4 regions of the Tistlia sp. genome follow, and region 4 is predicted to be linked to each of the others. Evidence: predicted binding sites of a transcription regulator. Region 4 holds the regulator's gene; each other region holds the start of a gene.

The links. The regulator PhoB, encoded in region 4, activates phosphate uptake and scavenging genes when phosphate is short. The targets are predictions, from matches to a motif close to TNTCATAAAACTGTCA.
Region 1: the regulator PhoB is predicted to act here: its motif matches at 3,089-3,104, upstream of phnC (phosphonate ABC transporter ATP-binding protein).
Region 2: the regulator PhoB is predicted to act here: its motif matches at 3,116-3,131, upstream of WD341_RS13080 (CHAD domain-containing protein).
Region 3: the regulator PhoB is predicted to act here: its motif matches at 4,081-4,096, upstream of phnD (phosphate/phosphite/phosphonate ABC transporter substrate-binding protein).

Annotation. Positions count from the first base shown of each region.
Region 1 covers NZ_JBBDQW010000090.1:13,900-21,391, forward strand. Annotated here, with positions in the region: gene WD341_RS20615 (NAD(P)-dependent oxidoreductase) at 1-261, opposite strand, end outside; gene phnE (phosphonate ABC transporter, permease protein PhnE) at 271-1,113, opposite strand; gene phnD (phosphate/phosphite/phosphonate ABC transporter substrate-binding protein) at 1,195-2,082, opposite strand; gene phnC (phosphonate ABC transporter ATP-binding protein) at 2,148-2,978, opposite strand; gene WD341_RS20635 (MFS transporter) at 3,217-4,398, shown strand; gene WD341_RS20640 (hypothetical protein) at 4,884-5,468, shown strand; gene WD341_RS20645 (mandelate racemase/muconate lactonizing enzyme family protein) at 5,490-6,656, opposite strand; gene WD341_RS20650 (response regulator) at 6,683-7,078, opposite strand; gene WD341_RS20655 (PAS domain S-box protein) at 7,065-7,492, opposite strand, start outside.
Region 2 covers NZ_JBBDQW010000055.1:16,186-23,677, reverse strand. Annotated here, with positions in the region: gene WD341_RS13100 (DUF2066 domain-containing protein) at 1-344, shown strand, start outside; gene WD341_RS13095 (AI-2E family transporter) at 401-1,537, shown strand; gene WD341_RS13090 (DnaA/Hda family protein) at 1,534-2,223, shown strand; gene WD341_RS13085 (SDR family oxidoreductase) at 2,247-3,026, shown strand; gene WD341_RS13080 (CHAD domain-containing protein) at 3,206-4,801, shown strand; gene WD341_RS13075 (hypothetical protein) at 4,844-5,248, shown strand; gene WD341_RS13070 (SDR family NAD(P)-dependent oxidoreductase) at 5,271-6,029, shown strand; gene WD341_RS13065 (acylphosphatase) at 6,032-6,319, shown strand; gene WD341_RS13060 (NUDIX domain-containing protein) at 6,400-6,852, shown strand; gene WD341_RS13055 (TauD/TfdA dioxygenase family protein) at 6,852-7,492, shown strand, end outside.
Region 3 covers NZ_JBBDQW010000072.1:99,394-106,885, reverse strand. Annotated here, with positions in the region: gene WD341_RS16540 (class I SAM-dependent methyltransferase) at 1-167, opposite strand, end outside; gene phnE (phosphonate ABC transporter, permease protein PhnE) at 476-1,291, opposite strand; gene phnE (phosphonate ABC transporter, permease protein PhnE) at 1,285-2,103, opposite strand; gene phnC (phosphonate ABC transporter ATP-binding protein) at 2,100-2,897, opposite strand; gene phnD (phosphate/phosphite/phosphonate ABC transporter substrate-binding protein) at 2,972-3,979, opposite strand; gene WD341_RS16515 (hypothetical protein) at 4,358-4,684, shown strand; gene gluQRS (tRNA glutamyl-Q(34) synthetase GluQRS) at 4,700-5,539, opposite strand; gene WD341_RS16505 (DNA-3-methyladenine glycosylase) at 5,581-6,231, shown strand; gene WD341_RS16500 (alpha/beta hydrolase) at 6,254-6,916, shown strand; gene WD341_RS16495 (HNH endonuclease) at 7,059-7,492, shown strand, end outside.
Region 4 covers NZ_JBBDQW010000054.1:3,159-10,650, forward strand. Annotated here, with positions in the region: gene pstA (phosphate ABC transporter permease PstA) at 1-1,013, shown strand, start outside; gene pstB (phosphate ABC transporter ATP-binding protein PstB) at 1,028-1,837, shown strand; gene phoU (phosphate signaling complex protein PhoU) at 1,885-2,676, shown strand; gene phoB (phosphate regulon transcriptional regulator PhoB) at 2,676-3,374, shown strand; gene WD341_RS12540 (ornithine cyclodeaminase family protein) at 3,397-4,401, opposite strand; gene WD341_RS12545 (aromatic amino acid lyase) at 4,506-6,014, shown strand; gene WD341_RS12550 (GNAT family N-acetyltransferase) at 6,069-7,492, opposite strand, start outside.

The DNA of each region.
Region 1 (7,492 bases), on a different contig from region 4:
GTCGATGTTGTCGAAGCCCTTGAGGGCGGCCCCGACGACCTTCAGCCGCGGCGCCTTGGCGAGCAGCGCCTCGTCGACCAGGTCGGTCATGAAGACGAGCAGCGCCTCGGCGTCGGCGAGCTCGGCTTCCAGCCGCGCCCGCGGCAAGGGCTCGGACTCCCGGCTGGCGACGACCTCGCCGTCGGCGGCGAGCAGCGCCAGGGTCTCGGGAAAGGCCCGGTTGGTGACGACGATCCGCGGACGGGCCGCTCGAGCGGTCATCGGCCGGCCCTACTTCAGGTGCCGGCGCAGCAAGGCGCCGAGGCCGTCGACCAGGGTCACGCAGCCCAGGATGCAGAGCAGGATCGCCGCGACCTGCTGGTAGTCGAGCAGCCGCAGCGAGGAGATCAGCTGGAAGCCGATGCCGCCGGCGCCGACGACCCCCAGCACGGTCGAGGCGCGGAAGTTGTACTCCCAGCGGTAGACCGTGATGTCGGAGAGCTGGGGCAGCACCTGCGGCAGCACGGCGTGCCAGATCACCTGGAAGGGGCTGGCGCCGGCCGAGCGGGCGGCCTCGACCGGGCGGGGGTCGACGTGCTCGATCGCCTCGGCGAAGAACTTGCCGACCATGCCGATCGAATGCAGGCCGAGCGCCAGAACCCCGGGCAGCGCGCCGAAGCCGACGGCGGCGACGAAGAGGATGCCCATGATCAGCTCCGGCACCGTCCGGAAGACGTTGAGGAAGAGCCGCGAGGCGCGGTAGGCGACGGCATTGGGCGTGGTGTTGGAGGCGGCCAGCAGCGCCATCGGCAGCGACAGCACGACCGCGAGCGCCGTCCCGGCGACCGACATGCCGAGGGTGTCGACGATCGGCCGGATCCAGTCCCGCCAGCGCGTGAAGTCTGGCGGCATCATCTCGCCGAACAGCTGGCCCAGCGCCGGGATGCCTTCGGCCAGCCGCCGGCCGTCGAGCAGCCCGGTCAGCCAGCAGCAGGCCAGGACGGTCGCGACCACGGCCCCGACGATCGCTCCCGATTTCAGGCGCCGCTCGCGGCTGCGCGCCAGCAGCGCCTCGTAGCTCGCCTGCATCTCGCTGCCCGGCTCGTCGGGCCTGGCGACGGCTATCGCGTTCATTGCTGTCTTCCTTGGTGGGGTCGCAGGGCAGCGGCCCGCTCCGCCGCGACGGAGGAACGGGCCGGCTCTCGCCGGGCGCGCTCAGCTGCCCTTGTTGAGATCCATCTCCAGGGTCCCGGCGACGCGGCGCAGGATCTCGTAGTCGGCGTCGCTCATGGCGGCAAAGCCCTCGCCATTGAAGGGGGCCAGCACCGATTCTTCCTTCAGGTTCAGGAAGGCGTTGCGGATCTTCTGCTTGAGCTCGGGCGCGAGCCAGCCCTGGAGCGTCCAGGGATAGTTCGGGATCGGCGCGCTCTCGGCGATCACCTTGACCTTGGCGGCGTCGATCTTGCCGCGCTCGAGCAGCGAGGCGAAGATCGCGCTCGACAGGCCGCCGGCCTCGACCTTGCCGCTCTCGACCGCGCGGGCGACCGCGTCGTGGGTGCCCAGGTGGTGGAACTCGTAGTCTCTGCCGGCGACCAGGCCGGCCTCCTCCTGGATGAAGGCGCGCGGGATCAGGTGGCTCGAAGTCGAGGCCGGATCGCCGTAACCCAGCGTCCGGCCCGCCAGGTCGGTCATCGCCTCGATTCCGGAGTCGGCGTTGGCGATGACCACCGAGGTGTAGGTTGGCGCGCCGTCGGTGATCAGCGCCGCGAAGGGTTCGATGCCCGGCGCCCGCTCCTTGGCCAGCACGTAGGAGAAGGGACCGAAGTAGGCCAGCTCGATGCGATTGAAGCGCATCGCCTCGATCATCGAGGAATAGTCGGTCGTGACGATCAGCTCGATCTCCTTGCCGGTCTGCTCGGCCAGGAAATCCTTCAGCGCCTGGTTGTTCTGAATGATCGTGGCCGGGCTCTCGTCGGGCAGCAGCGCGACGCGAAGCACGTCCGGATCGGCGTCCTGGGCAGCGGCGGGAACGGCGGCGAGGACCGGCAGGAAGCCGGCGGCAGCGGCAAGGAAGGCGGCTCTCAGGATCTGACGGCGTTGCATGATGACGGCTCCTGCTTTGGGGTCGGGGACAAGCGACGGACAAGCCTCGCCGCGGAGGCGAGGTCTCAGGCGACCGCGCGGCGCCGCTGCGCGGCGGCGGCTTCCGCGGCCGGGCGGCCTTCGAGATGGGACTTGCGGTCGGAGCGCGGCCGCGCCGTCGGCGCGCCGCTGCGATAGATGCGCTCGAGCTCCGACTCGGTCAGCGCCTGAGCGTCCCCCTCGAACACCACGCGGCCGGCGCAGAGTCCGAAGGTGCGGTCGGCGAAGCGGCGCGCGAAGCCCACCTGGTGCAGGCTGACGACGGCGGTGATGCCGTCCTCGCGGCAGATCTCGTGGAGCAGCGAGAGCACCGCCTCGGCGCTTGCCGGGTCCAGGCTCGCGACCGGCTCGTCGGCCAGGATGATCCGCGGCCGCTGCGCCAGCGCCCGGGCGATCCCGACCCGCTGCTGCTGCCCGCCCGAGAGGGAGTCGGCGCGGTCCAGCGCCCTGTCGAGCAGGCCGACGCGGTCGAGGGCCTCGAGGGCGGCGATGCGGTCCGCCTTTGGCAGCGGGAAGGGCGTGCGCCAGGAGGGATGGAAGCCCAGCCTGCCGGTCAGCACGTTGGCCAGCGCCGAGAGGCGGCCGATCAGATGGTGCTGCTGGAAGATCTTGCCGGTCTCCAGGCGATGCCGCCGCAAGCCGCGTCGGCTGGCGAAGATCTGCGCGCCGTCGAGACCGAGCACGCGGCCGCGAGTCGGTCGGACGATGCCGTTGAGGCAGTTGAGCAGGGTCGACTTGCCGGCCCCCGACGAGCCGAGCAGCACGGTGAAGGCGCCGGGCTCGAAGGCCAGGCTGGCGTCGGCGAGAGCGGTCAGGCCGGTCGGGTAGGTCACGGTCACCTGGTCGAGCGCGAGCAAGGGCTTTCCTCCGGCTTCGTTCGGATGTTCCGGACGATCGGTGTCTGCGTTCGCCGAGGTGATACAGCCGGCGCATTGCCGAGCGATGACAGCGGTGCGGCGGCCGGAAACTTCACCGAACTGTCACGCGCACCCGCGGGATCGGCAGGGCACCCTTGCCCGAATCATATAGACGAATCCCTTGACCCTCGGCCGATGGCGACGCAGCCTCGGGCATGCCCCTGCCCGAGCCCCAGCCGTGACGCTTCCGCGCAGCGCCGTCGTGCTGGTCCTCGGCACCGCCCAGACCCTCGGCTGGGGCTCGACCTTCTACCTGCCGGCGATCCTCGCCGAGCCGATGGCCGCCGACCTGGGCATCCCGGTCGACGGCGTCTTCGCGGCCTTTTCCGGCGCGCTCCTGGTCGGGGTCCTGCTCGGTCCGCTGGCCGGCGGCCGCATCGACAGCCGCGGCGGCCGCGGGCTGCTCAGCCTGTCCAGCCTGATCTTCGCCGCGGGGCTCGCCCTGCTCGGCCTGGCCCAGGAGCCCGCCGTGATGGTCGCCGCCTGGCTGATCATCGGCGTCGGCATGACCATCGGGCTCTACGAGGCCGCCTTCTCGGCGCTCGCCAGCCTCTACGGCGCGCGGGCGCGCGGCGCGATCACCGGCATCACCCTGATCGCCGGCTTCGCCTCGACGATCTGCTGGCCGGTCTCCGCCGCCCTGGAGGCCGAGGTCGGCTGGCGCGGCGCCTGCTTCGCCTGGGCCGCCGCGCACCTGCTCATCGGCCTGCCGCTGAACCGGCTGCTGCCGCGCGGCGTCGGCAGGCCGCCGGTCCCGGCGGCGGGTCTCGCGCCGGAGCCCGCGCCGCCGCCGGCGGAACGGCCACCGATCGACCGGACGATGCTGCTGCTCGGCTTCTTCTTCGCGACGGTCTGGTTCACCACGGCGGCGATCGGCACCCATCTGCCGCGCCTGCTCCAGCAGGCGGGCGCCTCGCCCGCCGCGGCGATCGCGGCGGCCGCGCTGGTCGGCCCGGCCCAGGTCGCCGGGCGGCTGCTCGAGTTCGGGCTGCTGCAGCGCCTGCACCCGCTGTTCTCGGCGCGCGCGGCGAGCCTCGCCCACCCGCTCGGCGCCGCGGTCCTGATCCTGCTCGGCGCCCCGGGCGCGGTCGCCTTCAGCCTGCTGCACGGCGCCGGCGCCGGCGTCCTGACCATCGCCAAGGGCACCCTGCCGCTGGCGCTCTTCGGTCCCCACGGCTACGGCGTCCGGCAGGGGCTGCTGATGGTGCCGACGCGCCTCGCCCAGGCCTCGGCGCCCTTCCTCTTCGCCCTGCTGATGGCCCGCTTCGGGACGGATGCCCTGGCGATCACCGCCGGCATCGGCCTGGCCGGCCTGGCCGCGCTGCTGCTGCTGCACCCGGCCGCGGCGAAGCCGACCTGACGTCCGGCGACGAATCGAAAGACCCCGACGCCGGGAATCGCCGCCGGGCGCGTTACAGGAGTGACGGGCCCGGCCGACGCGGCCGGTGCCGCCTGACCGTTGTCTCCAGGGACCTCCGCACCAGCGTGACCTTCAACGCTCCTTCCCCACCGCGGAGACGCGGCCGCTGGCGTCCTCGCCTGTTCCTGGCGACGCTGATCCTGGCCGCCCTGGCTGGATCCCGGATCGCAAGGCTCGCGACGCCTGGCGGCTCTCGGGCTCGCCTAGCGTCCGGGATGACGAATAGCGAGAAGGCAACCGCCCCCTCGTCTGGCGCCGCCGCGGCATCCCTCACCCGCCTCACTCCGGCCGCCGACGGAGGCGTGACTTGAGCGGGAGGAGGCGCCGCGGGCCTGCCGCGGAACCGGCGGGGCTGCGCCCGCGTTTTTCATAATTCCCGGACCCGCGAACGGGGGCGCGACGGGCCGGGTGGAGGTCTCCGGATCATGGCACGCCGATCGCTTCGCCTGCTCGCGCTGCTGTCCCTCGCCGTCGCGGCGCTGACCGCAGCTTCCGCGGACTCCGTCCCTGCCGCCGAGACGCGGCGGATCGGCATCACCGGCACCGTCGAGAGCGTGGCGACGGACCACTTCACGCTCAAGGACATGCAGCGCGACATCGTCGTCGAGATGGGCGGCCATCCCTGGGCCGGGAACCTGCTGGCGCTGGGCGACCGGGTCGTCGTGACCGGCCTCACCGACGACGACTTCTCCCGGACCCGCACGATCCGGGCGCTGACGCTGGTGATCCCGAAGCTCAACTACCCCGGCGCGCCGGACGAAGACTGGCTGGCCGTCAGCGGGACCGTCGCCGCGATCGACGGCGATATCCTGACGGTGGACAGCGGCGGCCGCATGGTCGCGGCCGACCTCAGCGCCGTCGCCTCCGGCCGCTTCGGCGGCAGCGGCTCGACGCCACTGAGCGTCGGCGACCGCGTGACCGTGGCCGGTGCCGTCCCCGACTTCCTCCGCTTCCGCCACCAGGGCCTGCGCGCCTCCTCGATCGCCCTGCTGCCGGCCGAGACCGACTGAGCAGTCGGGACACGGCACCCTTCAGTCGAGCAGCGTCTCGAGCACGGCGTAGAGGTCGGCCTTGGCCTCGAAGCCGATGCCGGGCAGGTCCGGAAGCCCGACCAGCGAGTCCTCGACCGCCACGCCGTCGGCGAAGCCGCCGAAAGGCTTGAAGACGTCCGGGTAGGATTCGTTGCCGCCGAGCTGCAGCCCGGCGGCGATGTTCAGAGACATCTGGTGGCCGCCATGCGGCACCAGGCGGCGGCTCGACCAGCCGTGCGCGGCGAGCATCTCCAGGGTGCGCAGGTACTCGACGAGGCCGTAGCTGAGCGCGCAGTCGAACTGCAGGACGTCGCGCTCCGGCCGGAGGCCGCCGTAGCGCACCAGGTTGCGGGCGTCCTGCATCGAGAAGAGGTTCTCGCCGGTCGCCATCGGGCCGTCGTAGCGCGTCGCGAGCTCGGCCTGGAGCGCATAGTCGAGCGGGTCCCCGGCCTCCTCGTACCAGCGCAGGCCGTAGGGCGCGACGGCCTCGCCGAAGGCCAGCGCGGTCTCGAGGTCGAAGCGGCCGTTGGCATCGACGCAGAGTCTGGAGCCCTCGCCGACGACCTCCAGCACGGCCTCGATGCGGCGGATGTCCTCCGCGAGCGGCGCGCCGCCGACCTTCATCTTGACCGTGCTGTAGCCGCGCTCGAGATAGCCGCGCATCTCGGCCTGCAGCGCCCGGATGTCCTTGCCGGGATGGTAGTAGCCGCCGGCGGCGTAGACCCAGACGCGCTCGTCGGCCCGGCCGTCACGGTAGCGGTCGGCGAGCAGGCGCCACAGCGGCCTGCCCTCGATCTTGGCGACGGCGTCCCAGATCGCCATGTCGAGCGTGCCGACGGCGACGGAGCGCTCGCCGTGGCCGCCCGGCTTCTCGTTGCTCATCATGACATCCCAGATCCGGAAGGGGTCCAGGTTGTCGCGGGCCTCGTCGAGCAGGCTCTCGGGATCGGCCGCGGCGAGGCGCGGCAGCAGGCGCTCGCGCATCAGGCAACCCTGGCCGTAGCGGCCGTTCGAGTTGAAGCCGAAGCCGACGACCGGCCGGCCGTCGCGTCGCACGTCGGTGACGACCGCCACCACCGAGCAGGTCATGCGGCTGAAGTCGATGTAGGCGTTGGCGATCTCGGAGGCGATCGAGACGCTCTTCTCGCGGATCTCAAGGATGCGCACGCGGGGGCCGGGCTCCGGTCCGCCGCTCAGCCGCGGGCCGAGCCGGCCAGCGCCCGGCCGAGCGCCCTGCTCAGGTCCTCCAGCACGAAGGGCTTGGCGAGCACCGTGACGTCGCGCCAGGCCGCCGGCAGGCCGGCGTTGCCGTAGCCGGTCGCGAAGATCAGCGGGATACCCCGCTGGCGCAGGCGCTCGGCGACCGGAAAGATCTCCTTGCCGCCGATGTTCACGTCGAGCAGAGCGACGTCGGCGTCCGTGTCCTGGGCCGCCTCGAGCGCCTTCTCCAGCGAGGCGAGGGATCCGGCGAGCTGGTAGCCGAGGTCGTCGAGCATGTCCTCGATCATCAGCGCGACCACCGTCTCGTCCTCGACGATCAGCACGCGTCGCCCGACCAGGTCGTCCTGGGCCGCTTCAATGGAGGACATCGGCCACTCCAACCGGAATCCGCATCGCGCAACGCAGTCCCTCCGGCTGGTAGTCCAGCCGTACGTCGCCCATCAACTCCCCCGGGACGCTGCGCTCGATCAGGCGAGAGCCGAAGCCGCGCCGCGACGGCGGCTCTACCCGGGGCCCGCCCTGCTCGCACCAGCGCAGCAGCAGCTGCGCCGGGGCGTCGGCCGCGGCCTCTTCGATGGTCCAGACGATTTCCAATCTCCCCTCCTCCGTCGACAGCGCGCCGTACTTGGCAGCGTTCGTGGCAAGCTCGTGAAAAGCCATGGCGAGCACCAGCGCCTGGCGCGCGCTGAGGGCAACGTCCGGCCCGTCCAGCCGCACCCTGGCGCCGGGCGACCTTGGTGCGAGGGCCTGCGTCGCACCTTCGTAGGGCGCGACGGCCTGTT
Region 2 (7,492 bases), on a different contig from region 4:
ATGGCGATCCGATGCAGTTGCAGCGCGCCCTGTCGCAGGTCGACCTCGCGCTCGAGCAGATCGGCGTGGCGGCGCCGGGGCAGCCGGCCTGGCAGATCCGCCTGACGCGGGCCGCCCTGCAGATCGACAGCGCCCCGCTGGGCGGCGACGGCAGCCTCGAGACGCTGCCTGGCAGCCAGCTCGACAGCCAGCCCAGCGGCCAACTGGACGGCCAGCCGAGCAGCCAGCCGCAAAGCCCGCCTGGGAGCGGGGCAGCGCCGGCCGCCACCGAGGGCGGCGCGGCCTCGACGGTGCGGCCGCTGACCGACGCGAGCGGCCGACCGGTCCAGGTGCCGGCACAGTAGGCGAAGCGGGCGCGGGCGATCCCTTCCGGGGACGAAGCCAGCAAGGGGCGGGGATCATGACGGCAGAGCGGCAGCTGCGCTATTGGGCGATCGGCCTGGTCGTCTTCGGCCTGTCGCTGTACCTGCTGCGCGACATCCTGATGCCCTTCGTCGCCGGCATGGCGATCGCCTACTTCTTCGACCCTGTCTGCGATCGTCTGGAGCGGGCCGGCCTGTCGCGGGCCTGGGCAACCACGGTCGTGACCGTCGCCTTCGTCATCCTGCTTCTGCTGTTCCTGGGACTGCTGGTGCCGATGCTGGCGGAGCAGGCCGCCAGCCTGGCGTCGCGGATACCGCAGCTCGCCGACCTCCTGCGCGAAGGCCTGCAGGGGTTGCTGGCCCGGGTCGAGCCCCAGGCCGACGGGGCGCTGCTCGAGAAGGTCCGCGACGCGCTCTCCGATCAGCTGGGCCGGCTGACGGAGATCGTCGGAACCCTGCTCGGCGGCCTGCTGACCGGCGGCCTGGCGGTGGTCAACTTCCTGTCGCTGCTGTTCCTGACGCCGATCGTGGCCTTTTTCCTGCTGCGGGACTGGGACCGGATGGTCGCCAAGATCGACGGCTGGCTGCCGCGGCGCCAGGCGCCGACCATCCGCCGCCTCGCCCGCCAGACCGACGACATTCTCTCCGGCTACGTGCGCGGCGTCGGCATGGTCTGCATGATCCTGGGCACCTTCTATGCGGCCGGGCTGACCGCGGTCGGCCTGCCCTCGGGCCTGATCGTCGGGGTGATAGCCGGCCTGCTGTCCTTCATCCCCTATCTCGGCGCGGCGATCGGCCTGCTGCTCAGCGTCGGGCTGGCGCTGCTGCAGTTCGAGGAAGCTTGGCGCGTCGCCGCGGTCGCGGCGATCTTCTTCGTCGGACAGGCCGCCGAGGGCAATTTCCTGACCCCGAAGCTGGTCGGCGACCGGATCCGCCTGCATCCCGTGCTGGTGATCTTCGCCCTGCTCGCCGGCGGCACCCTGTTCGGCTTCACCGGCGTACTGCTGGCGATTCCGGTGGCGGCGGTGATCGGCGTGCTGATCCGCTACAGCCTGTCGGAGTATCTGGCCAGCCCCCTCTACACCTCCGGCGATGCCGCCCGCCCGGGGCCGATGGGCGGCACCGAGCCGGCGATCGAGCGGGACCCCGAGCCAGACCGCGATCCGCCGGTATGAGCGCGCCGGCCCAGCTCGTCCTGACCCTGCCGCAGCGCCCGGCGCTGGGGCGGGCGGACTTCCTCGTCGCGCCCTGCAACGAGACCGCGGTCGCCTGGATCGACCGCTGGCCCGACTGGCCCTCGACGGCCCTGGCGCTGGTCGGCCCGCCGGCCAGCGGCAAGAGCCATCTGGCCGAGGTCTGGCGCGGCGTCAGCGGCGCGCCCGCCTTCGTCGCCGCCGAGCTCGATGGGGATCGGCTCGCCGAGCGGCTCGGCACCGCACGCACCGCGCTGCTCGACGACGCCGCGGCGGTCGCCGGCCGCCCGGCGCTCGAGGAGGGGCTGCTGCACCTCTACAACCTGCTGGCCGAACGGCGCGGCACACTGCTGCTGACGGCCGGGCTCGAGCCGGCGCGCTGGCCCTTGGCGCTTCCGGACCTGGCCTCGCGCCTGGCGACAGCCACGGCGGCGCGTCTCGGGCCGCCCGACGACGAGCTGATGGCCGGCCTGCTGATCAAGCTGTTCGCCGACCGGCAGCTGCGGCCGACGCAGGGCGCAATCACCTACCTGGTGGCGCGCATGGAACGCACCTATGCTGCCGCCCGGCAGCTGGTCGAGGCCTTGGACAGCCGGGCGCTGGCGGCCGGCGGCGGTGTCACCCAGGCGACCGCCCGGGCGGTCCTGGAGAGCCCCACCGACCCCTAGAGGAAGACGAAGGAGACGGCCTGATGGACATGGGTATCCGCGGACGCAGGGCGCTGGTCTGCGCCGCCAGCAAGGGCCTGGGCAAGGGCTGCGCCATGGCTCTCGCCGGCGAGGGCGTCGAGCTGACCATCGTGGCGCGTACCGCCGAGACGCTGGAGGCGACGGCCGAGGCCCTGCGCCAGGCCTACGGCGTGCCGGTCGCCGCCGTCGCCTGCGACATCACCACGCCGGAGGGCCGCGAGAAGGCGCTGGCCGCCTGCCCGAACCCGGACATCCTGGTCAACAACGCCGGCGGCCCGCCCCCGGGCGACTTCCGCGACTGGACCCGCGACGACTGGATCGCGGCGCTGGACGCCAACATGCTGACGCCGATCGAGCTGATCAAGGCGACGGTCGACGGCATGATCGAGCGCAAGTTCGGGCGCATCGTCAACATCACCTCCTCGGCCGTGAAGGCGCCGATCGACATCCTCGGCCTGTCGAACGGCGCGCGCGCGGGCCTGACCGGCTTCGTCGCCGGCATCGCGCGCAAGACCGTGGAGCACAACGTCACGATCAACGCCCTGCTGCCGGGGCCCTTCGACACCGACCGCCTGCGCGGCACCGCGGAGGCGACGGCGAAGAAGACCGGCAAGAGCCTGGAGCAGGTCTTCGAGGAGCGCCGCAAGGCCAACCCGGCGAAACGCTTCGGCACGATCGAGGAGTTCGGGGTCGCCTGCGCCTTCCTGGCCAGCGCCCACGCCGGCTACATCACCGGCCAGAACCTGCTGCTCGACGGCGGCGCCTATCCGGGCACGCTGTAGCCGCCCCGGGGCCGACCGCGACCGCACGCCGCCGCGCCATATTGACAGGCCACCCGAACTAGACCGATCCTGATAGTCGTCTAGTTTTATGACGGTTTCATGACACTCGCACATGGGTGGCAGGGGCGCAGGGGTGGTAGGGCGCATGACCGGGGTCTTCGCCGATCGTCCGGCGGCCGATGGCTGAGGAGATCGAGCTCAAGCTGAGCATGGCGCCGGCGCAGCTGGAGAAGCTGCGCCGGCATCCTTTCGTGCGGATGATCGCGCAGGGCCGGGCCAAGCGTCGGCGCCTGGTCGGCACCTACTTCGACACCGAAGAGCTGCTGCTGCGTGACCGGCGGATGGCGCTGCGGCTGCGCGAGACCGGGGGGCAGCGCCTGCAGACCCTCAAGATCTCGCCCGACAGCTACGCCGCCCTGGCCGCCGAGCGCGGCGGGGCGGCCTACCGGACGCGCGACGCCGAGCTCGCCGGCATCCAGCACCTGATCGAGCACGAGAGCGCGACCGAGAGCGACCGGCCCGATCCTTTGCTGGTCGCCGACGAGACCCTGCGCGCCTTCCTGCTCGACGAGCGGCTGGCAGAGCGCCTGGAACCCGTCTTCTCGACCGACATCGACCGGCGCACCTTGCTCCTGCGCATGGCCGACGCCGAGATCGAGCTGGCCCTCGACCTCGGGGAGATCCGCGCCGACAGCCGCAGCGAGGCGATCAGCGAAGCCGAGCTGGAGCTGAAGTCGGGCCCGCCGGCGCGGCTCTACGAGCTCGCTCTCTTGCTGTCCGAGGAGCTCGCCTTCCGCCTGGAGCCGCGCAGCAAGGCGGCGCGCGGCTACGACCTGTTCGCAGCGGCCGCGCCGGCGGCCAGCAAGGCCGCCAAGCCGGAGCTGCGCACCTCGATGAGCGCTGCCGAGGCCTTCGACCTGCTGGCGCGCGGCTGCCTCGAGCAGATGCGGGCCAACGAGTCGGCGGTGCTGGCCGGTGCCGATCCCGAGGGCGTGCACCAGTTGCGCGTCGCGGTGCGCCGGCTGCGCGCCCTGGTCTCGCTGATGCGCTCGATCATGGCGCCGGACGCCGTCGCCTTCCTCAAGGAGGAGCTGCGCTGGCTGCAGCAGAGCCTGGGGCCGGCGCGCGACTGGGACGTCTTCCTGCTGGAGACCCTGACGCCGCTGGCCCGCCGGCTGCCCGCGGAACCCAGCCTCGGCCGCCTGGACAAGGCCGCGGCGGCGGCGTGCACCCAGGCCTATGGCACCGCGCGGGCGGCGCTCTGCGACGTGCGCTATAGCCGCCTGCTGCTGCGGCTGGCGCTGTGGCTCGAGGACGGCGGGTGGCGGCGGGAGGGCTCCGACGCGGTGGGCCGTCCGGTCGCCGCGCTCGCCGCCTCGCTGCTCGACAAGCGCGCCAAGGCGCTGCGGAAGAGCGCACGCAGGAGCAAGGGGCGCGGCGAGGCGGAGCTGCACGAGGTGCGTATCGCCGCGAAGAAGCTGCGCTACGCCGTCGAGTTCTTCCGCGGCCTCTACGGCGCCAAGGCGGTCAAGCGCCTGCTCCAGCGCCTCGTTGCGCTGCAGGACACCCTGGGCACGCTCAACGACGCGGTGGTCGGCCACCGACTGATCGAGGAGCTGGAGACCGCCGGCGGCGCCGATCGGAAGCGCCGCCTCGAGCCCCGGGCGGCCGGTCTGGTGATCGGCTGGCAGGCGGCGCGGATCGAGGCCGACCTCGGCCGCTTCGCCGAGGCCTGGCGGGCCTACCGGGCGGCCAAGCCCTTCTGGACGCGCTGACGGCGCCCCACCTCGAAGCGGCAAGCCGGAGGATCGCGGCTCATGGAGCATCTGGAGCAGCCCGACCCCTTGACCTGGGACGATCGTCGTCTCTGGTTCGAGGCGCGCCAGCAGGAGCAGGCGCGGCACGGCGGCAGCCGCTTCTCGGAGCAGGCGACGGCGCTGACCGTCGAGCTCCAGGCGTGCTACTGCGCCGGCGCCTGGGTCGCCTGCGTGATCCTGGCCGGCGCCATCGTCGAGTCGCAGGCCGAGGTCTCGGGGCGACACGAGGCGGTGCCGGCCGAGGAGCTCCTCTGGCTGCGCGGCCTGCGCAACCGCCTGCTGCACGAGAACAGGGCCGAGCCCCTGCTGACGCTGGAAGACCACTGGGTTCGGCGACCCGACTGGGAGGCGGCGGCGCGCCGGGCGGTTTCGCTCGTCTTCCTGGCGATGTATCCAGGGGCGTGAAGCCAGCCGAGGAGCAGGAACGATGGGTGAGTTGAACGGCAAGGTCGCGGTGGTCACCGGCGGCGGACGGGGCATCGGCGCGGCGATCGCCGAGGCGCTGGCGGCGGCGGGCGCCGCCGTCGTGGTCACGGCGCGCGGCCTGTCGGCCTGCGAGGTCGTTGCGGCGCGCATCCGCGAGGCTGGCGGCACGGCCCAGGCCGTGGCCTGCGACGTCAGCCTGCCGGCCGAGGTCGAGTCCCTGGTCGCCGCCGCGCGCGAGGCGTACGGGCCGGTCGACATCCTCGTCAACAACGCCGGCGTCATCCAGCCGATCGGGCCGCTCGCCGACTGCGACGCCGAGGACTGGCTGGACAATTTGCGGATCAACCTGGGCGGGCCGTTCCTGATGGCGCGCGCGGTGCTGCCCTCGATGGTCGAGCGCGGCGCCGGGGTCCTCGTCAACATCTCCTCGGGCGCCGCGCACCGGCCGCTCGAGGGCTGGAGCGCCTACTGCGCCGGCAAGGCGGGCCTGGCCATGCTGACCGGCTCCCTGCACCTGGAGTACGGCGCCAAGGGCGTCCGGGTGTTCGGTTTCGGCCCCGGCACGGTGGATACCGAGATGCAGGTCCAGATCCGCGCCAGCGGCATCAACCCGGTCAGCCGCATTCCCCGCGCGGAGCTCGCCAAGGTCGAGCGCCCGGCCGCCGTCGTCGCCTGGCTGTGCGGCGAGGCCGCCGCCGACCTGGCCGGCCAGGAGCTCTCGATCCGCGACGAGGAGCTGCTGAAGCGGGCCGGTCTGTAGCCATGGCGACCCACGAGCGGCAGGCCCTGGTCCGCGTCCATGGCCGCGTCCAGGGCGTCTGGTTCAGGGCCTGGACGTTGCGGGAGGCGCGCCGGCTCGGGCTCGACGGCTGGGTGCGCAACCGCCGGGACGGCTCGGTCGAGGCGCTCTTCGCCGGCAGCGCCGAGGCGGTCGAGGCGATGCTGCAGCTGTGCCAGGAGGGGCCGGAGCGCGCCCGGGTCGAGACGGTCGAGGTCGCCGAGTCGGAGAAGAGCCCGGCGCCGGGCTTCGAGCAGCGGCCGACGGCCTGAGGCGCCCTTGGCCCCTGAGGGTGGCAGCCCTTCGAAAGCGAGGCTTTTCAGGTCGCGCGGTCCTGCCTAACCTGTCGACCATGATCGACTTCGACGAACCCGAGCCGGGCCGGGACTACGTCCACCGCCCCGGCTCCTACGCCATCGCCTTCAAGCCGGGCAGCGGCCTGTTGCTGGTCGAGACCAAGGACGGCTGGGAGATCCCCGGCGGCGGCGTCGAGCCGGGCGAGACCGGCGAGGAGGCGCTGGCCCGCGAGCTGCTGGAGGAGACCGGCTACCGTCTGGTCGAGGCGCGGCCGCTGATCTGCCTGCGCCAATGGCTGACCAAGCCGGACGAGGGCAAGTTCTTCCACAAGCACGCGACCTTCTACCAGGTCGCGCTGGAGGACAGCGGCCGGCCGCCGAGCGAGGCCGGCCACCGGCCGTTCTGGGGCTCGCCGGTCGAGGCCTCGGGGCGCATGGCCGAGAGCAGCCACGAATGGATCCTCGGACTCGTCGTCGAGCGCCTGCTCGAGAAGCTCCGGGCCGCCTGATGACCCGCCTTGCGATCGATCCGGTGACGCCGCGCCTGGGCGCGTGCGTGACCGGCCTGGACCTGTCGCGCCCGGTCTCCAAAGGCCTGGCCGAGGACCTGCGCCAGGCGCTCGCCGAGCGGCTGGTGCTGTTCCTGCCGGAGCAGAACCTCGACATCGCCGCCCTGAAGCGCGCGACCGGGATCTTCGGGCCGGTGGCCCGGGTGCCCTACGTCGAGCCCTCGCCGGAGGACCCCGACGTCGTCGCGGTGCTGAAGGAGGCCGACGAGGGTCGTATCTCGACCTTCGGCGGCGACTGGCATTCCGACTTCTCCTTCCTGGAGCAGCCGCCCGGCGGCTCGCTGCTGCAGGCGGTCGAGCTGCCGCCGGTCGGCGGCGACACGCTGTGGGCCGACCAGGTGACCGCCTGGGAGACCCTGCCCGAGGAGCTGCGCGCGCAGCTCGAGGGTCGCCGGGCGATCCACACCGGCGCACCCTACGGCGCCAGCCGCGCGCCCCAGGGCGCCACCAGCCGCTCGATCAGGATTACCCGCGGCGATCCCGAGGCCGACCGCGAGCGCGCCCATCCCGCGGTGCGCCGCCACCCCTGGAGCGGCCGCGCGGCGCTCTTCGTCAACCCGATCTACACGACCCGCCTGGA
Region 3 (7,492 bases), on a different contig from region 4:
TTGGCCTTCAGCAGATCCGCCTGAGAGCGCAGGTCGACGATGGTGGAGCCGAGGTTCGACAGGTCGGGCTGGTATCCCGAGCGCTTCCGCTTCCAGCGCCGAAGGGCCTCGTAGCCCGGCAGGTTGAGCGCGACGAACGAGCGGGCCGTGTTGACCTGCCAGCGCATGGCTTGGTCCTCCCAGAAGTTCGGCAACTCCAGAACGCATACTCCACGCCAGTGGCGGAAATGAGCCAAGTCGGCGCCGAGACAGGGGGCACAAGTGTAAGGAGCGCTGACGGAACGACACCCAGCGCGTCGGTTGAATTGACAGGAAACGGCGAGAGGTTCAGCCCTTGCGGGGCTCGCCGAGCAGGCGATTGGCAGGCAGGGACGGAACTCCTGTTGCCCAGCTTGGTCGACAGGCAGGCCGAGACTGCCGACCCGCCGGAGCGATAGGCCTTTGCGATTCTCACCTTCGCCGAGCCGCTGCGGCGTCAGATGATCCTCTCGCGCAGCCAGGCGGCGACCGCCTCGCCGAACAGCACCAGGGCGATGATCGCCAGCAGGATCGTCGAGACCGTCTGCCAGGCGAAGGTGTCGATCGAGCCCTGCAGGATCAGCCCGATGCCGCCCGCGCCGACCAGGCCGAGCACCGTCGATTCGCGCAGGTTGATGTCCCAGCGCAGGATCGAGACCGCGAAGAAGGTCGGCATGACCTGCGGCACGACGCCGAACAGCAGGATCTTGGAGCGCGAGGCGCCGGTCGCCTCCAGGGCCTCGATCGGCCGCCGGTCGATCTCCTCGATCGCCTCCCCGACCAGCTTCCCGAGGAAGCCGATAGACCGGAAGATGATCGCCAGGATTCCGGCCAGCGCGCCGGGCCCAAAGATGGCGACGAAGAGCAGCGCCCAGATGATCGTGTTGACCGACCGGCTGGAGACCAGGATGAAGCGCCCGAGCCACAGGGTCGCGCGGTTCGGCGTCGTGTTCTGGGCGGCCAGCAGCGCGATCGGCAGGGACAGGAAGACCGAGATCAGCGTCGCGATGGTCGCGATGTTCACGGTCTCCAGGAGCGCCTCGGCGATGGCGCGCCAGGCCGAGACGTCCGGCGGGACCATCCGGCCGAAGAGGTCGCCCATCTGCTCCGGCGCGTCGAACAGCCAGGGCCAGAATACATCGATGGTGCTCAGCGCCCAGGCGGTCGCCGCCACCGCGGCGGCGAAGCCGGCCAGCCGCTGCCAGCGCTGACGCGGCGTGTAGCGCCGCCACTCGCGCTCTGCGATGCCTTCGCCCGGCTCGGCCGCTACCACAGGTTCCTCCGGATGCGCCCGCTGATCGCCTCGCTGACCAGGATGACGCCGATGATGCAGAGGGTGATGGCGAGTGCGAAGTCGTAGTCGTAGCGCCCGAAGGCGTTCATCAGGGTCGCGCCGATGCCCCCGGCCCCGACCAGGCCGACGATCGCCGAGGCGCGCAGGTTGCTGTCGAGCTGGTAGATGCTGAGGCCGATCTGCCGCGGCATGATCTGCGGGATCACGGCATAGAGCAGCGTCGTCATCCAGCCGGCGCCGCTGGCCCGCACCGCCTCCACCTGACCCCAGTCGATCTCCTCGATCTTCTCGGCCAGCATCTTGGCGACGAAGCCGATGGAGTAGATCGTCAGCGTCAGGACTCCGGCGAGCGGACCGAAGCCGACCGCCTTGACGAAGAGGATGGCGACGATCACCGGGTGGAAGCTGCGCGCCACGATGATGACGGCGCGCCCGACCAGGTAGACCAGGCGCGGCACGATGTTGCGCGCTGCCAGGAAGGCGATGGGCACGCTGAGGCCAACACCGAGCACGGTCGCCAGCACCGCGATCTTGATGCTCTCGAGAAAGCCGTCGAGCAGCAGCTGGCTGCGCGCGAAGCTGGGCGGAAAGGCGCCCGAGAAGATGCGCGCGGCGCGGGGAAGGCCCTCCTGGATGCGCTGCAGGTCGAAGGGCAGCATCGAGAGCGCCCACCAGACGTAGGCGACGGCGACCAGGATCACCGTCCAGCGGACGTAGGGGTTGCGGATGAAAGCCGGCTTGCGCCAGGTCGGCGGGCGCCCCGCGGTGCGCGCCTCGGGCGTCGGCGTCATGGCAGGGCGGCCTCCCGCACCGGGGCGTCGAGGCCGGTCTGCTCGCGCTCAGCGGCGGGCATGCCGGCGTAGATCTCTTCCATCGCCGCCTCGTCCAGGTCCGCCGGCAAACCGTCGAAGATGATCCTGCCGTAGCGCATGCCGACGATCCGCTGGGTGTACTCCTTGGCCTCGGCGACATTGTGGATGTTGATCAGGACCGGCAGTTGCAGCTCGCTGGCCAGCGACTGCAGCAGCTCCATGATCTGCCGCGAGGTCTTGGGGTCGAGCGAGGCCGTCGGCTCGTCGGCCAGCAGGATCTGCGGTTCCTGCATCAGCGCCCGCACGACGCCGACGCGCTGGCGCTCGCCGCCCGACAGCTCGTCCGCCCGCTTGTTGACGTAGTGGACGATGCCGACGCGCTCCATGAGGTGGAAGGCGCGCTCGATGTCGGCCTGCGGGAAACGCCGCGACGCCGCCCGCCAGAAGGGGACGTAGCCCAGACGGCCCGACAGCACGTTCTCCATGACCGTCAGCCGGTCGACGAGGTTGAAGCTCTGGAAGATCATGCCGATGCGGCGGCGCGCCCGGCGCAGCTCGCGGCCGTTGAGCCGGGTCAGCTCGAGGCCGTTGAGCTCGATCGAGCCGGCGGTCGGCTCGACCAGCCGGTTGATGCAGCGCAGCAGCGTGCTCTTGCCGGCACCGGAGGCGCCGATTATGGCGACCACCGACTCGCCCGGCACCGTCAGGTCGAGATCCTTCAGCACCGGCTGGTCGCTGCCGTAGCTGTTCGACAGTCCGCTTATTTTCAGCATTCGAGTCCCCGCGAAGGTCCGGAAGAGACCGGCCCGGCGGGCGCGCAGGCGCCCGGCCGGGCCGGCAGGACCGGCTACTTCAGGTTGCCCTGCGTGTAGGTGACGCCGTTGGCTTCCTGGATCTCGCGGATCACCTCCCAATCCTCCTTGTAGGAGATCGGGATGAACTTGGTGACGCCCTTGAACTCCTCGCCCAGCGCGGTGCCGGACATGTCGAAGCTGAAGAAGGCTTCCTTGATCTTCTCCACCAGCGCCGGGTCGAGGTCGTGGGCGTGGGTGTAGGAGGTCGTCGGGAAGGGCTTCGACTCGTAGAGCAGCCTCAGCTCTTCCGGATCGTAGAGGCCCCGTTCGGCCATGCGCTCGACGACCTCGGAGGCGACGGGCGCGGCGTCGTAGTCACCGGCGACGACGCCCAGGATCGACTGGTCGTGGGAACCGGAATAGACGACCTCGTAGTCCTGGTCCGGCACCAGCCCGATCGCGGGGAAGAGCGCGCGCGGCGCCTGGTTGCCGGAATTGGAGGTCGGCGAGGTGTGCGCCACCGTCTTGCCCTTCAGCTGCTCGGGGCTCTCGATGCCGCTGTCCTTGCGGGTAAAGAGCTGCAGCGTGTAGCCGAACCGGCCGTCCTCGGCGCCCATCAGGGCGAAGGGAACGGCGCCGGCCAGATTGACCGCAAAGGGCGTCGGACCGGTCGAGAAGCCGGCGATGTGCAGGCGCCCGCTGCGCATGGCCTCGACCTCGGCGGCATTGGACTGCACGGCGAAGAAGCGCACCTCCTTGCCGGTGACCTCCTCGAGGTGGTCGATGAAGGGCTGCCAGATATCGGCGTAGATCGCCGGGTCCTCGACCGGCGTGTAGGCGAAAACCAGTGTGTCCGGGTTCACCAGCTTCGAGGGGTCGCTCGGCGCGTCGGCGACGAGGTCGCCGTCGCGGTCGCAGTACATCGAGTCGAGCGCGCCCCGGTCGGGGCAATCCTGTGCCTGTGCCGGCGCGGCGCCGAGCGCCACGGCCAGCCCAAGGGCCGCCAGCAACGACATCGGGGCGAGCCCGCTGCCGATCCATCTCCCTGTCGGTAGACTCATCGTCTCCTCCAAATTCTGTTGTGTTCCTTGCCCGGCGCCTCGCCGGGATGGTTCGCCTGAGAGGCGGTGCCGATTGCCGCAGCGCAGAAGCGAGCCGCAACCGTCATCAAACTGAAACATACCTGCGAAGGTGTGGCGACCGGAATTCGCCCGCGCGACCGCCTCGACAGAGCGGCTCCCCCGCGCGATCCGCAGCGACGGCTGCCCGCCACAGGCCAGGCGCGCCGCCCGCCTTGACCCCGGTGGCCGCGGGCTCCTAAGCTTCGGCCATGACGCATCTTCGGATGATCGCTGGCCTTCGAATTAGCCACCCGGCGCCCCACGGGCTGCCGGGTCGTGCCTGTTCGATTGCCACCGCTCTTCTGGAGACTGCGTCCCATGTCGACCACTAGTCCACTTTCCGAGACCTCTCGGCGAGCCGCCGCGCGACCCGCGCCCGCGCCGGTCTTCTGCTTCTCCGTCGCCGCCGCCGCCGAGCCCGGGGTCATGCCGCGCGTGCTCGAGCTCTTCGCCAAGCGCAACCTGGTGCCGCTGCGCTGGCACAGCGACCGCCTGCCGGCCGGCCAGGGCCGCGGCGGCGAGACCCTGGCGATCGACATCCAGGTTCGGGACCTCGAGCCGGAGCTCTGCGACTACATCGCCCGCTGCCTGCGCCAGATCCACGGCGTCGAGACCGTGCTGACCTCGGAGAAGGGCTTCGGCTGAGCCGGCCGTTGGCGGCTAGGCGAACCCCGCCATCCGCCGCACCGCCTCGGGGGCGTGGCCGGCCTCGCGCAGCACGCGGAGCGAGAGGGCGTCGTGGCGCTTGGCCAGGCGCCGCCCGCTCTCGTCGGCGAGCAGGCCGTGGTGGTGCCAGCGCGGCACCGGCAGCCCGAGCAGGGCCTGCAGCAGGCGGTGGACGTGGGTCGCGTGGAACAGGTCCTGGCCGCGCGTCACCAGGGTGATCCCCTGCAGGGCGTCGTCGACCGTCACCGCCAGGTGGTAGCTGGTGCCGATGTCGCGGCGCGCGAGCACGACGTCGCCCAGGGTCTCGGGCGCCGCTCGGATCTCGCCCTGCGCGGCGTCCTGCCAGGTCAGAGGCCCGCTGCGGGCCTGTGCCGCCGAGACGTCGAGGCGCAGGGCCGCCGAGACGCCGGCGGCCAGACGCTCGGCGCGCTCCGAGCCAGCGAGGCGCCGGCAGGTCCCCGGGTAGAGCGGACCCTCGGGCCCGTGCGGTGCGCCGGCGCTGCGCGCGATCTCCTCGGCGATCTCGCGGCGCGTGCAGAAGCAGGGATAGAGCAGGCCCTCGGCCTCCAGCCGCGCGAGGGCGGCGGCGTGGTCGGCGGCATGCTCCGACTGGCGGCGCACCGGGGCCTCCCAGGCAAGGCCGAGCCAGGCGAGGTCCTCGAGGATGGCCGCCTCGAACTCGGGCCGACAGCGTGGCCGGTCGATGTCCTCGACGCGCAGCAGGAAGCGCCCGCCCGGACCGCCTGCCGCCGCGGCGGCGAAGAGCGCCGAGTGAGCGTGGCCCAGGTGCAGGAGCCCCGTCGGGGAGGGAGCGAAGCGCGTCGTCTCTGCCATGGGGGCTGGCGGTAGCCGGCCCGTCGGCTATTGTCCAGCCCATGCTGCGGATCGACGAGCACGGCCTGCCGGAGGCCCTGGCCGCCCTCGGCCGCCTCGACCCCGACTGCGCCCGGGCGATCGAGGAAGCGGGCCCGCCGCCGCTGCGCTATCGCCCGCCGGGCTTCGCCACCCTGCTGCGCGTGATCGTCGCGCAGCAGGTCTCCCTGGCCTCGGCTGCGGCGATCTGGGCGCGGCTCGAGGCCGCCTGCGAGCCTTTGGTGCCCGAGCGCATCCTGGAACGCTCGGAGGAGGAGCTGCGCTCGGTCGGCCTGTCGCGCCAGAAGGCGCGCTACGCCCGCTCCCTGGCGGAGACCATGCTGGCCGGGCGACTGAACGTTTCGGCGCTGGAGGTGTTGGACGACGAGGCGGCGATCGCCGAGGTCACGGCGGTCAAGGGCCTGGGCCGCTGGTCGGCCGAGGTCTACCTGCTGTTCTCGCTCGGCCGGCCCGACGTCTGGCCGGCCGACGACGTCGGCCTGATGATGGGCGCGCAGAAGCTGAAGGGCCTTGCCGAGCGGCCCGATGCCAAGGCTATGCGTGCCCTGGCCGAGCCCTGGCGACCCCTGCGGGCGGTCGCGGCGCGGCTGCTCTGGCACTACCGCAGCCACGGCAAGGCGCCCGCGGGGATGCCTGCCGAGGTGCTTCCCTGAACCCGCAATTCCCGGAGACTGCATGAACGACAAGACCGGACTCGACGGACCGCGCCAGGAGCCCGCCAGCGGCGGGCCGGCCAGGCAGCTGGTCGTGCTGCTGCACGGCCTGGGCGCCGACGGCGACGACCTGATCGGCCTGGCGCCCTACCTCGCCCAGGCCCTGCCCGACGCCGCCTTCGCGGCGCCGAACGCGCCCTTCCCCTGCGACCGGGCGCCCATGGGCTTCCAGTGGTTCAGCCTCGAGGTGCGCGACGCCCAGCAGCTCTACTGGGGCGCCGAGGGTGCACGGGGCCCTATCGACCGCTTCCTCGACGCCGAGCTGGCGCGCCACGGCCTCGGTGCCGAGGCGCTCGCCTTGGTCGGCTTCTCCCAGGGCACCATGATGGCGCTCCACACCGCCCTGCGGCGGCCCGAGCCGGTCGCCGGCATAGTCGGCTTCTCGGGGCTGCTGGTCGCACCCGACCGCCTGGCCGGCGAGCTCGTCAGCCGCCCCCCGGTGCTGCTGGTCCACGGCGAGGCCGATCCGGTCGTGCCCTTCGGCGCCCTCGAGGCCTGCGAGCACGGCCTGCGGGATCTGGCCGTGCCGGTCGAGAGCCTGGCGCGGCCCGGCCTCGGCCACTCGATCGACGAAGGCGGCCTGCGGGCGGCGATCGCCTTCCTTGCCGAGCGCTTCGCCGGCTGACGGGACTGACGGCCCGCGTGACAGATCGGTGAAGTCTGCAGACGGCCACGCACAAGATCTTGTGCCGGCTTCTGCGGCGGGCTATTCACGATGACCTTGAACGGTCTAGAGTCGAAGGAACTCAGTAGAGGGAGACGGCGGCTTGAGCCCCGGAGAAAGCTTTCCTGCTCTGGTCTTGAACGCGGACTTTCGTCCGCTGAGCTACTTTCCGCTGTCCCTCTGGGCCTGGCAGGACACCATCAAGGCGGTCTTCCTGGACCGGGTCAACGTCGTCTCCCAGTACGACCGGGTGATCCACTCGCCAAGCTACTCGATGAAGCTGCCGAGCGTGATCGCCCTCAAGGAATACGTGACGATGGACCGGCGGCCGGCCTTCACCCGGTTCAACGTCTTCCTGCGCGACAGCTTCCGCTGCCAGTACTGCGGCGACGGCTTCCCCTCCGAGGATCTGACCTTCGACCATGTCGTGCCCCGCTCGCGCGGCGGCCGCACGACCTGGCAGAACGTCGTCACGGCCTGCCAGACCTGCAACCTGCGCAAGGGCAACCGGATGCCGCGCGACTGCCAGATGCTGCC
Region 4 (7,492 bases):
TGAACTCGCTCGACGCGCTGCTGCCCGGCGAGCGGCCGCCGGGCGAGCAGCGCAAGCTGCGCGACCTGCTCAGCAACGGCGCGCAGTTCCAGCTGCGCGACGAGGTCGTGGACGACCCGGGGTTGATCGGGCAGACCCTGGAGATCACGATTCCGGTTTCCGATCCCTTCGACCAACTCGCCAAGGGCACGGTGCTGCGCGAGACGCCGGAGGCGCAGCGCCGGGTCAGCGACCAGCAGATCGCCTGGTTCGACGGCCTGGTCGAGCAGGGCGTCGTTTCGACCGGGTTCAACTGGGCCCTGTTCATCTCGCCGGACAGCCGCTTTCCCGAGCTGGCGGGTCTCGCCGGCGCCCTGGTCGGCTCCTTCTTCGCGCTGCTGGTCTGCTTCCTGCTCAGCTTCCCGATCGGCATCGCGGCCGCGGTCTACCTCGAGGAGTTCGCGCCGAAGAACCGCTGGACCGACCTAATCGAGGTCAACATCAACAACCTGGCGGCCGTGCCCTCGGTCGTCTTCGGCCTGCTCGGCCTCGCCGTCTTCCTGAACTTCTTCGGCCTGCCGCGCTCGGTGCCGCTGGTCGGCGGCATGGTCCTGGCCCTGATGACCCTGCCGACGATCATCATCTCGACGCGCGCCGCCTTGAAGGCGGTGCCGCCCTCGATCCGCGAGGCGGCGCTGGGCGTCGGCGCCTCCCGGCAGCAGGTCGTCCTGCACCACGTGCTGCCGCTGGCGCTGCCGGGCATCATGACCGGCACCATCATCGGCCTGGCCCAGGCGCTCGGCGAGACGGCGCCGCTGCTGCTGATCGGCATGAACGCCTTCATCACCTCGCCGCCGGGCGGCCTGACCGACGCGGCGACGGCGCTGCCGACCCAGATCTTCATCTGGGCCGATTCGCCCGAGCGCGGCTTCACGGCCCTGACCGCAGCCGGCATCCTGGTGCTGCTCGGCTTTCTGATCCTGATGAACGCGGTCGCGGTGTTCCTGCGTCAGCGCTTCGAACGCAAGTGGTAGGGGAACGCCCAGCGATGTCTGCCCTCGAGACCTCCCGAGACACTCCCGACGATGCCCTCGGCAGCCGTGCGCCCAAGGTCGTCGCCCGCGGCGTCGACGTCTTCTACGGCAAGGCCCAGGCCCTGTACGGGGTCGACCTCGACATCGCCGAGCATGAGGTGACCGCGCTGATCGGGCCCTCCGGCTGCGGCAAGTCGACCTTCCTGCGCTGCCTCAACCGCATGAACGACGTCATCGAGGGCTGCCGCGTCGAGGGGCGGATCACGCTCGACGGCCAGGACATCTACGACCGCTCGCTCGACGTCGTCCAGCTGCGCGCCCGCATCGGCATGGTCTTCCAGAAGCCGAACCCCTTTCCCAAGTCGGTCTACGACAACATCGCCTACGGCCCGCGCATCCACGGCATCGGCGCCGGCAAGGCGGAGCTCGACGAGATCGTCGAGACCAGCCTGAGGCGCGCCGGCCTGTGGGAGGAGGTCAAGGACCGCCTGGCCGAGCCAGGCACCGGCCTGTCCGGCGGCCAGCAGCAGCGCCTGTGCATCGCCCGGGCCATCGCCGTCGACCCCGAGGTGATCCTGATGGACGAGCCCTGCTCGGCGCTCGACCCGATCGCCACGGCCCGCATCGAGGAGCTGATCGACGAGCTGCGCGAGAACTTCACCATCGTCATCGTCACCCACTCGATGCAGCAGGCTGCCCGGGTCAGCCGTCGCACCGCCTTCTTCCACCTCGGCAAGCTCGTCGAGGTCGGCGAAACCGAGCAGATGTTCACCAATCCTCGCGACGAACGCACCCAGGGCTACATCACCGGCCGCTTCGGCTGATCCCGGACCCACCCGGGCCGACTTCGCATCCAGAGGCCTTCCGAGACATGACTGAAACACGCGGCGACCACATCGTTCGGGCCTTCGACACCGATCTCCAGGAGCTGGCGCACACCATCGTGCGCATGGGCGGGCTGGCCGAGGCGGCGCTGGAGACCGCCGTCGAGGCGCTGGCGCGCCGCAACTCGACGCTGGCTTCCGGCGTCGTCCAGAGCGACCGCGACATCGACCTGCTGGAGCAGCAGATCTCCGAGCGGGCGATCCAGACCCTGGCGCTGCGCCAGCCGATGGCCGGCGACCTGCGCGAGGTCATCGCCGCGCTGCGCATCTCCGGCGAGCTGGAACGCATCGGCGACTACGCCGCCAACATCGCCAAGCGCGCCATGGCACTCAACCAGCTGCCGCCGATGCGCCCGGCCCACTCGATCCCGCGCATGGCCAAGCTGGTGCAGAGCAACATCAAGCGCGTGCTCGACGCCTACGTCTCGCGCGACGCCGCGCTCGCCCGCCACGTCTGGGAGAGCGACGAGGAGATCGACGAGACCTACACCAGCCTGTTCCGCGAGACCCTGACCTACATGATGGAGGACCCGCGCAACATCACGCCCTGCACGCACCTGCTGTTCATCGCCAAGAACGTCGAGCGCATGGGCGACCACGCCACCAACATCGCCGAGCTGGTCTTCTTCCTGGTCAAGGGCGAGCGCCTGGAGGGCGGCCGGCCGAAGGGCGACACCTCGAGCTACGCCGTGGTCGAGCCGGCCGAGAAAGGCGAAAGCGACGGCGGCGATGGCGGCGGGAGTGACAGCGGCCGGCCCGGCGCGGGAGGCGGCGCGTGATGAAGCCCCTGATCCTGCTGGTCGAGGATGAGGCGGCCCTGGTCACGCTGCTTCGCTACAACCTGGAGCGCGAGGGCTTCCGGCTGGTCGATGCGCGCGACGGCGAGGAGGCGCTGGTGCTGGCCAAGGAAGAGACGCCGGACCTGATCCTCCTCGACTGGATGCTGCCGCTGATGAGCGGCCTCGAGGTCTGCCGCCAGCTGCGCCGGGCGCCCGAGACCCGGAGCGTGCCGATCATCCTGCTGACCGCGCGCGGCGAGGAAGCCGACAAGATCCGCGGGCTCGATTCCGGTGCCGACGACTACATCACCAAGCCCTTCTCGCCGGCCGAGCTGATCGCGCGGGTCCGCGCCGTGATGCGCCGCACCCAGCCGGCCATGGCCAGCGACACCCTGACCTTCGCCGACCTGGCCATGGACCTGGCCTCGCACCGGGTGCGGCGCGGCGGCCGCCACGTCCACCTCGGCCCGACCGAGTTCCGCCTGCTGCGCTACCTGCTGCAGCACCCGGGGCGCGTGTTCAGCCGCGAGCAGCTGCTCGACGCCGTCTGGGGCCGTGACGTCTACGTCGAGCCGCGCACTGTCGACGTCCACATCCGCCGCCTGCGCAAGGCGCTCAACGACGAGGGCGAGGCCGACGTCATCCGCACCGTGCGCTCGGCCGGCTACGCCCTCGACGACGGCCAGCTGGTCGAGTAGCCCCGGCCGCCGGATCGGAGGCTCAGGCGTAGCGCAGGCGCTGCCCGACGCCCAGCCGCTCGGCCTTCTCCAGCAGGGCGACGCCGAGCGCGACGTCGCTGGTGCTGAGGCCGCGGTGCCAGAAGAGGTTTCGCTCCGTCTCGCTCTCGCGTCCCGGCTTCAGGCCGGCGACGATCTGGCCGAGCTCGGCGTGCAGCGTCGCCTCGCTCAGCTTGCCGGCGTTGACGTGCTCGCGCAGCGCCCCGAAGGGGCCCCCCTTGCACTGGCCCCAATCGTCGACCACCAGCTTGTCCATGATGTCGGTGAGGTCGAGCTCGACGGCGCTCATCGTGCCGTAGGGCACGACGAAGGCGGCCGGCGCGATCCACTCGGTCTTCAGCAGCGGCGTCGGCTCGCTGAGCCGCGATGCCTCGACGACGATGTCGGCGCCCTCGACGGTCGAGCGCCAGTCCGTGGTCACCGTCACCGGCTTGCCGAGGTCGGCGGTGAGCCGGGCGGCGAAGGCCTCGCGGCTCTCGGGCCGGCGCGAATGGACGCGGATCTCCTCGAAGTCGAACAGGTGGTCGAGCAGGCGCACGTTCCAGTAGGCGGTGCCGCGGGCGCCGATGTGGCCGAGGACCTTCGAGCCCTTGCGCGCCAGGTACTTGGCGCCGAGCGCGGTGACCGCGCCGGTGCGCATCTCGGTGATGCCGGTGGCGTCGACGATGGCGGTCGGCGTGCCGGTCTCGGGGTCGAAGAGGTTGAGGATGCCGAACTCCGAGGGCAGGCCCTTCTTGTAGTTATCGACGAAGTCGCCGACGACCTTGACGCCGGCGGCCTTGAGCGGCCGGACGTAGCCGCGCAGGACGTTGAAGTGTCCGTCGATGCGGCCCGGCTCGGGAATCAGGTGGACGCGCGGCTCGATCACCGTCTCGCCGCGGCCCTGCGCCGCCAGGCTCTGCTCGATTGCCGCCAGGATCTCGGCGTCGGTGAGCGCGAGCCGCTCGACGTCGGGTCCGTTCAGGTAGGTGATGTGGATCTCGGGCATTTCGGGCCGCTTCCTCGGGCTGCGCTGGGACCGGCACCCTGGCAGAGCCCGAGGGGATCGGAAAGCAGGTTTCCCCGGCGCGGCGGCCCGGGCAGTCTGGCGCCATGGAAACCCTGCTCCTCGACGGCGAGAGCCTGACCTGCCGCGCTCTGGCCGCCGCCGCGGCGACAGCGCGGCCGGCGGTCGGCCTCGACGGGCCGGCGCGCGAGCGCCTCGCCGCGGCACGCGCCGTGGTGACCCGCGCCCTGGCCTCGGGGGAGGCGGTCTACGGCCTGAACACCGGGCTCGGCGCGCGCGCCACCCAGCGCCTGTCGGCCGAGGAGCTTGCCGCCTTCTCGCTGCAGACCCTGCGCGGGCGGGCGCTGTCGCTCGGCGCGCCGCTGCCGGCCGAGGTCGTGCGCGCCGCCATGATCGTGCGCCTCAACACCCTGGGCCGCGGCGCCGCCGGCTGCGACCCGGCGGTCGCGGCCTTCCTCGAGACCTGCCTGGCGCGGGGCCTGACGCCGCTGGTCCGCGAGGGCGGCTCGATCGGCGCCTCCGACCTGCTGCTCGGCGCGACCCTGGGCCTGGCGCTGGTCGGCGAGGGCGAGCTCGTCGATTCCACCGGGCGGGTCGGGCCGGCCGCCGAGGTGCTGCGCGCCGCCGGGCTGGCGCCGCTCGCGCTCGGGCCGCGCGACGGCCTGGCGCTGGCCAACCACTCCAGCTTCTCGGGTGCCCTGGCGGCGCTCTTCGTGGCGCGCGCCGAGACCGCGCTGACGGCCGTGCAGCAGGCCGCCGCGCTGTCCATGGAGGGCTTCCGCGCCAACCTGTCGCCGCTCGATCCGGCCGCCCTGGCGCTGCGGCCGCAGCCGGGCCAGGCGCAGGCAGCCGAGGGGCTGCGGCGCCTGCTCGCGGGCGGCGGCCTGGAGGCGCCGGGCGCCGCGCGGCGGCTGCAGGACCCCCTGTCGTTCCGCACATTGCCGCAGACCCACGGCGCCGGCTTCGCCGCCCTGGAGACGGCGCGCGCCGCCGCCGAGGCCGAGATCAACGGCGCCAGCGACAACCCCGCCGTGCTGCTCGGGGAGGGCCGGGTCGTCTCCAACGGCGCCTTCCAGACGCCCTGGCTGACCCTGGCCGCCGAGACCCTGAGCCGCGCCCTGGCCCAGGTCGCGGTGCTGCTGGTCGCGCGCTGCTCGAAGCTGCTCGCCGAGCGCTTCACCGGCCTGCCGCTGTTCCTCGCCCGCCCCGGCGCCGACAGCAACGGCTTCGCGCCGGTCATGAAGCTGGCCGAGGCGCTGCTCGCCGAGGTCCTGCTGGCGGCCCAGCCGGTCGCGATCTGGCCGAGCGTCAACGCCGACGGCGTCGAGGACGCCCTGACCAACGCGCCGCTGGCCGCGCGCCAGGGCCTGCGCCTGCTCGCCGCCTTCGAGCGGCTGGTCGCCATCGAGGCGGTGATCGCCGCCCAGGCGGTCGAGCTGCGCGGCTGCGCCACCACCCTCTCGCCGGCGCTCGGCGAGGTGCTGGCCCGGGTCCGCCGCCATTCCCCGGCGCTCGCCGAGGACCGGCCGCTGGCCGCCGAGATCGAGGCCCTGTCGGCGGCGATCCGCGGCGGGGCGCTTGCGGCGCCGGCCTGATCCGACGGCGTGCCCAGGCGGTCCTCGGAAAAGGCAGCTTCTCCAGGCACGCCGCTACGCGAAGCGCTTGACGACCTTGACCAGCTGGCTGTCCTGGGGGTCGAAGCTGCGCTCGAAGCCGAGCTCGGCGCAGATCTGCAGCATCCGGCGGTTCTCGGTCAGAACGTCGCCGTGGATCTCCTCGAGCCCGCGGCGCCGGGCGTAGTCCAGGATGCGGCGCATCAGCAGGTAGCCGAGGCCGCGGCCCTTGACCGCTGAGCGCACGGCGACAGCGTATTCGGCGGTACGACCGTCGGGGTCGGCGGCGATCCGGGCGATGCCCAGAATCTGGCTCTGATCCTCGGGGTCGAGGCCGACCAGGGCCATCTCGCGGTCGTAGTCGATCTGGGTCATGCGCGCCGCCGACTCGTGGCCGATCTCGGCCTTGGGCGCGAAGAAGCGCAGGCGCATGTCCTCGGGCGTCAGGTGGCGGTAGAGCTCCTGGACCGCCGCCTCGTCCTCGGGCTTGACCGGCCGGATCTTCACGACCGTGCCGTCGAGCAGCTCGCCCTCCTGCTCCAGCGCCTTGGGGTAGGGCCGGATCGCCAGGCGCGCCGCCGGCGAGACCGCGGGATCGACCTCCCCGGCCGGCTTGACCTTGACGCGGGCGTCGAGCGCGACGACGCCGCGGCTGTCGGCGAGCAGCGGGTTGATGTCGACCTCGGCGACCTCGGCCAGCTCGGCGGCCAGCTCCGAGAGGCGCACCAGGGCGACCGCGATGGCGTCGAGGTCGGCCGCCGGCGTGTCGCGGTAGCCGCTGAGCAGCCGGTGGATCCGGGTCTCGGCCATCAGCGAGCGAGCCAGGCGCAGGTTGAGCGGCGGCAGGCCGACCGCCTTGTCCTGCAGTACCTCCACGGCCGTGCCCCCCGCGCCGAACAGGATCGCCGGTCCGAACTGGCGGTCCTCGACGAGGCCCAGGATCAGCTCCAGGGCGCCGGGCCGGCGGCACATCTCCTGGACCGAGAAGCCGTCGATGCGGGCGTTCGGCTTCGCCTCTCGAGCCCGGCGCAGCATCGCCTCGCCCTGGTGGCGCAGGTCGGCCTCGTTCTCGAGGTCGAGCGCGACGCCGCCGATGTCGGACTTGTGCGTGATGTCCGGCGACAGGATCTTGAGCGCGACGGGGTAGCCGAGCTCGCCGGCGACGGCGGTGGCTTCCTCGACGCCGGCGGCGGTCAGGGTGCGTACGGTCGGGATGCCGTAGCATTCCAGCAGGCGCTTGGCTTCGGGCTCGGTCAGCCAGGTCCGGGCCTCGGCCTGCGCCTGGCGCAAGATCGCCCGTGCGCCCTCGCTGTCGGGCCGGTGGTCCTCGGGGATCGAGGGCACGGTCTCGATCAGTTCCTCCTGGCCGCGGCGGTAGCGGACCAGGTGCATGAAGGCGCGGATCGCGCGCTCCGGGGTGTCGTAGGTCGGCAGGCGGTTGGCCGCGAACAGGCTGCGCG